Regions from separate parts of the Rhodomicrobium vannielii ATCC 17100 genome, predicted to be linked through region 2. Evidence: riboswitches for the same ligand, from Rfam matches in the RefSeq annotation. Region 2 holds a riboswitch; the other holds the start of a gene.

Region 1 (3,423 bases), 1.3 Mb from region 2:
GCTGACGACGGCGACCGCGTCCTCGTCTGCGCGGGTGTGCCGTTCAAGCGCCCGGGAAGCACGAACATGCTGCGCATCTTCACCATCGGCGAGGACAGCGGCAAGCCACACTAAGGCGCGGCGGGTCACCGAAGCCGCGCGACAAAAACCGGTATTCCGTCTGGCAATGCGAAACGAACATGCAGAGCGTTTCAATTAAGCAGAAACGCTCTGAACTGCGGGCTTTATGCGCCGTCGAAAGCAGACAGGATCAGCTATTCCGATCCTGCGATCGTGGCTTCTGATTGCGCGGAAGTCCGCGCAAAGCGATCCGCCATGCTCAGACTTTGCATGCCCGCCGCCGGTCAGGCAGCGGGCATGGCAATGTCAAAGAACCGTAAGCTTCTGCAAATTCACGAGTTCGGCGATGCCCTTCTTCGCGAGCGCCGTCAATTCGGCCATGCGTTCCTCGGAGAACGCGCCCTTCTCCGCCGTAGCCTGAATTTCGACGATCTGGCCCTTGCCGGTGAACACGAAATTCGCGTCCGCCTCGGCATCCGAATCCTCGGGATAATCGAGGTCGAGAACCGCTTCGCCCTTGTAAATGCCGCAGGAAATGGCGGCGACGTTGTCCTTCATGGGTTCGCCGCGAAGCATGTCGCGCGCGCGCATCCACTGGAAGCAATCATGCAGCGCGACCCATGCCCCGGTGATCGAGGCCGTGCGCGTCCCGCCATCGGCCTGCAACACATCGCAGTCGACCATGATCTGGCGTTCGCCGAGCGCCTGAAGATCGACCACGGCGCGGAGCGACCGTCCGATCAGCCGCTGAATTTCCTGGCTGCGGCCGGACTGATGGCCGGTCGTCGCCTCGCGGCGCGTGCGGTCGGAGGTGGCGCGCGGTAGCATCCCGTATTCGGCCGTGATCCAGCCGCGTCCCTGCCCCTTCAGCCACGGCGGCACGCGATCTTCAAGGCTCGCCGTGCATAGCACATGCGTATTGCCGAACTTGATGAGGCACGATCCTTCCGCGTGATGCGAAAAGGCGCGTTGGAAGCTCACAGGGCGAAGGTCGCCGGCCTGCCGTTTCGAGGGGCGCATGAAATTTCTCTCATCTCGGGCGCGAAGCTGAGCCACGCCCGTTTTTATAATGCTCACCTTGCCGCAGCCGGACGGTCGATCCAGCGCAGATGTGAATTTTGGGCGTCCTCGTGAACGCCGTAGCGGACAGTAGGCCAGCGGTTTTCGGGTATCAACGGCTTTCGGCCGCCCCCGCGTCGCTTTGATCCTTCGCCAAATGCCGCAGACCGCCACCGTCACTGCGCGTCGGAAACGAGCCGCACCGGGATCGGGCGTGATCCGTGTCCTCGTGGCCGTGCCTATCCGAACCACCACCACCAGTTCACGACGAGCATGAATGTGACGAGGATCAGCGCCAGAATAATCAGGGTCTGGATATGGGCCTTGACCCAGTTGCGCCAGGTTTCCGGCGCTTCGCCTGCCTCTTGCCCCATCGAGCCGAGCAGCAACAGGCCCAGCACGCCAAGGATGTAAATCCCGGCGGGATATTGCTTGCAATGCCCGCAGGACCAGCTTTCGAGCCACATCAGCCCGATCAGTGTGCCCGCCACCAGAAAGGTAATGAACGCAAGCACGCCGAGGCTGATGATGATCACAAAACGCATGATATCGGCCGATGTCATGCCCCGCGCCTCCCTCCACGCAACCAAACGATTTTCTTAAAAATAGCAGGGCAGCGTTAATCATGCGTGCACGGGCATGGTTAACGGCGTCGGGGCCCGCGATGGCGGGATGTTGCCGTCGCGCCACAGCTTGCGCGAGACTTGCCGCATTGCGGCATTTGCGTGGTTGCGACGCAAGCTTCGCGCAAGCTATGCCATGAGGCGATGGTCCTCACGTGAGGATAATAGGGAACGCGGTGAGGGACGGTGTCCTCAATCCGCGGCTGCCCCCGCAACTGTAAGCGGTGAGCGAAGCGCCAAAGGCCACTGGGCAACCGGGAAGGCGGCGTGGAGCTTGGACCCGCGAGCCAGGAGACCTGCCATCAGCCGTGGTCACGCGCGAACACGTCGGGCGGGGTGTCCTGATGGGGCTTGGAATCCGCTCAATACGCGGCGTTCCTGACTTTGGTTCGTGGTGACGTGTCACGTTATCGCGAGGCCAAAATGCCCGTTTCCTATCCGCGCGCGCGCTCCTGCGTCGCGCTCGTCAGCCTTGTCGCGCTCGCCGCGAATGCACAGGCCCAAACCGCCGCTCGTTCGGACACCCTGCCGCCCGTCGTCGTCAAGAAGGACGAGGCCGACAAGCAGAAGAAGAAAGCCGCAACGCCGAAGAAAAAGAAGGAAGCCCCGGCCGTTGCGCAAGGGCAGGCCGAGCCCGCAGAGGCGGTGCCGGGCGAGGCGTCACGCGATGTGATCTATTCCGCGAACCGCGTGCCCACCGACATTACCAAGGTCGGCTCCGCGGTCACGGTCATCACGCGCGACCAGATCGAGGCGCAGTCGCGCACCTATGTGCAGGACTATCTCGCGCAGGTGCCGGGCGTCTCTGTGGCGCAGTCGGGGCCGGCCAGCACAACATCTTATTTCATTTGGGGCGCGGCTTCTAAATATGTGAAGGTGCAGGTCGACGGGCTGGATGTATCCGATCCCACCGGGACGCAGGTCACGACGGCGCTTGAAACTATCCTCGCCACCGATGTCCAGCGCATCGAGGTGTTGAAAGGCTCGCAAAGCCTGCTCTACGGCGGTCAGGCGATCGGCGGTGTGATTTCAATCGACACGGCGCGCCCCGTGCTCGGCGCTTCGATGACGGCTTCCGGCGAGACAGGCTCCTACAACACCCAGCGCGGCACGGCGAGCGCGGCCTACGGCACGGATCGCGGTTATGCGCGCTTCACCGTGCAAAGTGTGCGCAGCGATGGCTATTCCGCTCTGGCGATTGGAAATGAAGACGACGGTTACCGCAACCTGACCTTCAGCGGCACAGGCGAATACAAGCTTTCCAACGATGTGAAAGTCTTCTTTGCTGCGCGCGCTCTGGAGGAAAAGCATAACTACGACAGCACCTACGATTCCTGGGGGCTGGCGCCAGACGGATGGCCAGGCGCGCGCGGTGTAAACAGCCAGCAGTCCGGCCGTGTAGGCACCGAGGTCAAGCTTTTCGATGGCGCTTTCGTCAACACGGTTTCGATTCAAGGCATGAAACTTGATCGCGATCAGTGGGGATGGTCCAGTGGTTCAGCCGTCAACGACTCCTATACCGGCGACCGCTGGAAGGTGGACTATCTCGGCACGGCGAAAATCACGAAATGGGCGACCGTGACAGCGGGTGCCGACTACATGGAAGAAACCGCTGAGACCGGCGCTTACTCCCAGCACGGAATCGATCTGACGGGTGTCTTCGCTCAACTTTCGGTGGAGC
Region 2 (3,423 bases):
TGCCAACGGCGATGTTCACGCCGCTCTTCGTCATCGCGCGCACGAGCGGCTGGGCTGCCCATATCATCGAGCAGCGGCAGGACAACAAGATCATCCGTCCGTCCGCGAACTATGTCGGGCCGGAAAACGTGGCGTTCGTGCCGCTGGAAGATCGCGGGCGCGCGCCTGCATCGTCTTCCGCGCGTGCGGCGTAAGGAGCGGACATGCCTTATCTCAACGGTTTCGACCTGCCGGACCAGACGGCGGGCTTCCGCTTCCGCGAACTGCTGGAGCGTCGCGGCATTCTGAAGCTTCCCGGCGCGCATAATGGCATGGCGGCGCTTCAGGCAAAGGCGGCGGGTTTCGATGCGCTCTATCTCTCGGGCGCGGCGATGACGGCTTCCATGGGGCTGCCCGACCTTGGCATCATCACGGTGGATGAGGTGGCGTTCTTCATCCGGCAAATCGCCCGGTCCAGCGGACTGCCGTTGCTCGTCGATGGCGACACGGGCTACGGCGAGGCGCTGAACGTCATGCACATGGTCCGCACCTTCGAGGATGCGGGCGCGGGCGCGGTGCATATCGAGGACCAGCTTCTGCCGAAGAAGTGCGGGCACCTCAACGACAAGAAGCTTGCCGATGCGCGCGACATGGCCGCGAAGGTGGCCGCCGCTGCGAAAGCGCGCCGCCATCTCGTCATCGTGGCCCGCACGGATGCCGCCGCGAGCGAGGGGATCGACGCGGCAGTGGCGCGGGCCCGGCTTTATGTCGAGGCGGGCGCGGATGCGATCTTCCCCGAAGCGCTGACGAGCGCCGCCATGTTCCAGGAGTTCGCGCGGCGTCTCCCCGGCGTGCCGCTGCTGGCCAACATGACCGAGTTCGGCCGTACGCCGCATTATACGGCCGCCGAGTTCGAGGCCTGGGGCTACGCCATGGTCATCTGGCCCGTCTCGTCGCTTCGTGTCGCGAACAAGGCGCAGGCGAAGCTTTATGCCACGCTCGCGCGTGACGGCAGCACGGAGGCGATGCTGCCCGATATGCAGACGCGCGCCGAGCTTTACGACACCATCGGCCTCGCCCGCTACGAGGCGCTCGACGCGTCCATCGTGCGGACGGTGCTGCCGCAAACATAGAACGGCATCGGCATATAAAGATGTCGTTATATCGAGATTGACGGCGACGTCGATCTCGATCACACTCATCATTGTCGCGGTCTTCGGGCGCATAGCCCGATGCCAAGAGGGAAGCCGGTGCAAGTCCGGTGCTGCCCCCGCAACTGTAAGCGGCGAGTTCCGGCCCAACCATGTCACTGAAGCATCCGCTTCGGGAAGACGGGCCGGAGCGCTGACCCGCAAGCCAGGAGACCTGCCGCGACGAAATCGAAGTCCTCGGGCGGGGTGTCCCGATGGAGCGGTTGCGGCCCGCCGACTGGCGGCGTTCGCGCGCGTCCCATCACAGCCTTGCCCCAACGCAATGGGGTTAGAACGTGTCTTCCAGCATAAAAATCGCAACGCTCGGCACGCCGCGCATCGGTCCGCGCCGCGAGTTGAAAACCGCGCTCGAAGCCTACTGGGCGCACAAGATCGGCGAGAAGGAGCTGCGCGAGACGGCGGCCCGGCTTCGCGCCGACAATTGGGCGCGCCAGAAGGCGGCGGGTGTGACGGTGATCCCGTCGAACGACTTTTCCTTTTACGATCAGGTGCTCGACACAAGCGTCATGGTCGGCGCAATCCCCGAGGTCTACGGCTGGAAGACCGGCGGCGTTACCCTCGGCACCTATTTCGCGATGGCGCGCGGCGCGCATGGCGAGGGCAGTGCAGGCGGCGCGCCCGCGCAGGAAATGACGAAGTGGTTCGACACGAATTATCACTACATGGTGCCGGAGTTCACAGCGGGTCAACGCTTCACGCTGGCCTCGCTGAAGGCCGTTGACGAATATCGCGAGGCGCAACATCTGGGCTTTGAGACGCGGCCCGTGCTGCTCGGGCCAGTGACGTTCCTCAAGCTCGGCAAGAGCAAGGATCCAACGCTCGATCCGCTTACCCTTCTCGACGCGCTGCTCCCCGTCTATCTCGACGTGCTGCGCCGCTTTGCCGCCAACGGCGCCGAGTGGGTGCAGATCGATGAGCCGTGCCTCGTGCTCGATCTCGACGACGCAACGCGCGATGCCCTTCGGAAGACCTACCGCCGCTTCGCCGACGCGCTGCCGAGCCTCAAGATCATGCTCGCCACCTATTTCGGCACGCTCGGCGACAATCTGGACACGGCGCTTTCGCTCCCTGTGGCGGGGCTGCATGTCGATCTCGTGCGCGGGTCCGGCCAACTCGACGATGTGCTGGCGAAAGCGCCGCGCGGCCTCGTGCTGTCGCTGGGTGTCATCGACGGCCGCAACGTCTGGCGTGCGAACCTCGCCGCGATCCTCGACCGGCTTGAGCCCGTGGTGGCGAAGCGCGGCACCGATCACGTCCAACTCGCGCCGTCGTGCTCGCTGCTGCATACGCCGGTCGATCTGGAGCTTGAGCGCGATCTCGACGCCGATGTGAAAAGCTGGCTCGCTTTCGGTGTGCAGAAGATGGGCGAGCTTTCGACGCTCGGCCGCGCGCTATCCGAGGGGCGCGCGTCGGTCGCGCCCGCGCTCGAAGCCGCATCCGCAGCGCTCGCCGCGCGGCGCGCATCGCCCAAGGTTCACGACGCCGCCGTCAGCCAGCGGCTCGCAGCCGTGACGCCGGAGATGGCGCTCCGCCGTTCGCCGTACCCCGAACGCGCCGCGCTTCAACGCCGCCGCTTCGGCCTGCCGCTGTTCCCGACGACAACCATCGGCTCATTCCCGCAGACGGCCGAGGTGCGCAAGGCGCGCGCCGCCCACGCCAAGGGCGCGCTGACGGATGCCGAATACGATGCGTTCCTCCGCGAGGAAACCACGCGCACGATCCGCTGGCAGGAGGAAGTTGGCCTTGACGTGCTCGTTCATGGCGAGTTCGAGCGCAACGACATGGTGCAATATTTCGGTGAGAAGCTCTCCGGCTTCGCGTTCACGAAGAACGGCTGGGTGCACTCCTACGGCTCGCGCTGCGTTCGCCCGCCGATTCTCTACGGCGATGTATCGCGCCCCGAACCGATGACGGTCGGCTGGTGGCACTACGCGCAGTCGCAGACCGACCGGCCGATGAAGGGCATGCTGACAGGGCCGGTCACAATCCTCAACTGGTCGTTCGTGCGTGATGACGTGCCGAGAAGCGTCGCCTGCCGCCAGATCGCGCTCGCTATCCGCGACGAGGTGGCGGATCTTGAAAAGGCCGGCGCGCCGATGATCCAGATCGACGAGGCCGCGCTTCGCGAGGGGCTGCCGCTGCGTCGCGCTGACTGGAAGACCTATCTCGGCTGGGCGATTACGGCGTTCCGGCTCGCGTCGTCGGGCGTCGCCAACGAGACGCAGATCCACAC

Evidence for each region. Region 2 has a riboswitch for cobalamin ahead of metE (5-methyltetrahydropteroyltriglutamate--homocysteine S-methyltransferase). Riboswitches for the same ligand answer to the same signal wherever they lie in the genome.
Region 1: linked by a shared signal. The riboswitch ahead of RVAN_RS03030 (TonB-dependent receptor plug domain-containing protein) and the one ahead of metE (5-methyltetrahydropteroyltriglutamate--homocysteine S-methyltransferase) in region 2 are both predicted to bind cobalamin.

Annotation. Positions count from the first base shown of each region.
Region 1 covers NC_014664.1:688,935-692,357, reverse strand. Annotated here, with positions in the region: gene pyk (pyruvate kinase) at 1-114, shown strand, start outside; gene rph (ribonuclease PH) at 367-1,080, opposite strand; gene RVAN_RS03035 (hypothetical protein) at 1,359-1,682, opposite strand; cobalamin riboswitch at 1,872-2,060, shown strand; gene RVAN_RS03030 (TonB-dependent receptor plug domain-containing protein) at 2,166-3,423, shown strand, end outside.
Region 2 covers NC_014664.1:2,001,060-2,004,482, reverse strand. Annotated here, with positions in the region: gene prpC (bifunctional 2-methylcitrate synthase/citrate synthase) at 1-194, shown strand, start outside; gene prpB (methylisocitrate lyase) at 204-1,112, shown strand; cobalamin riboswitch at 1,173-1,366, shown strand; gene metE (5-methyltetrahydropteroyltriglutamate--homocysteine S-methyltransferase) at 1,466-3,423, shown strand, end outside.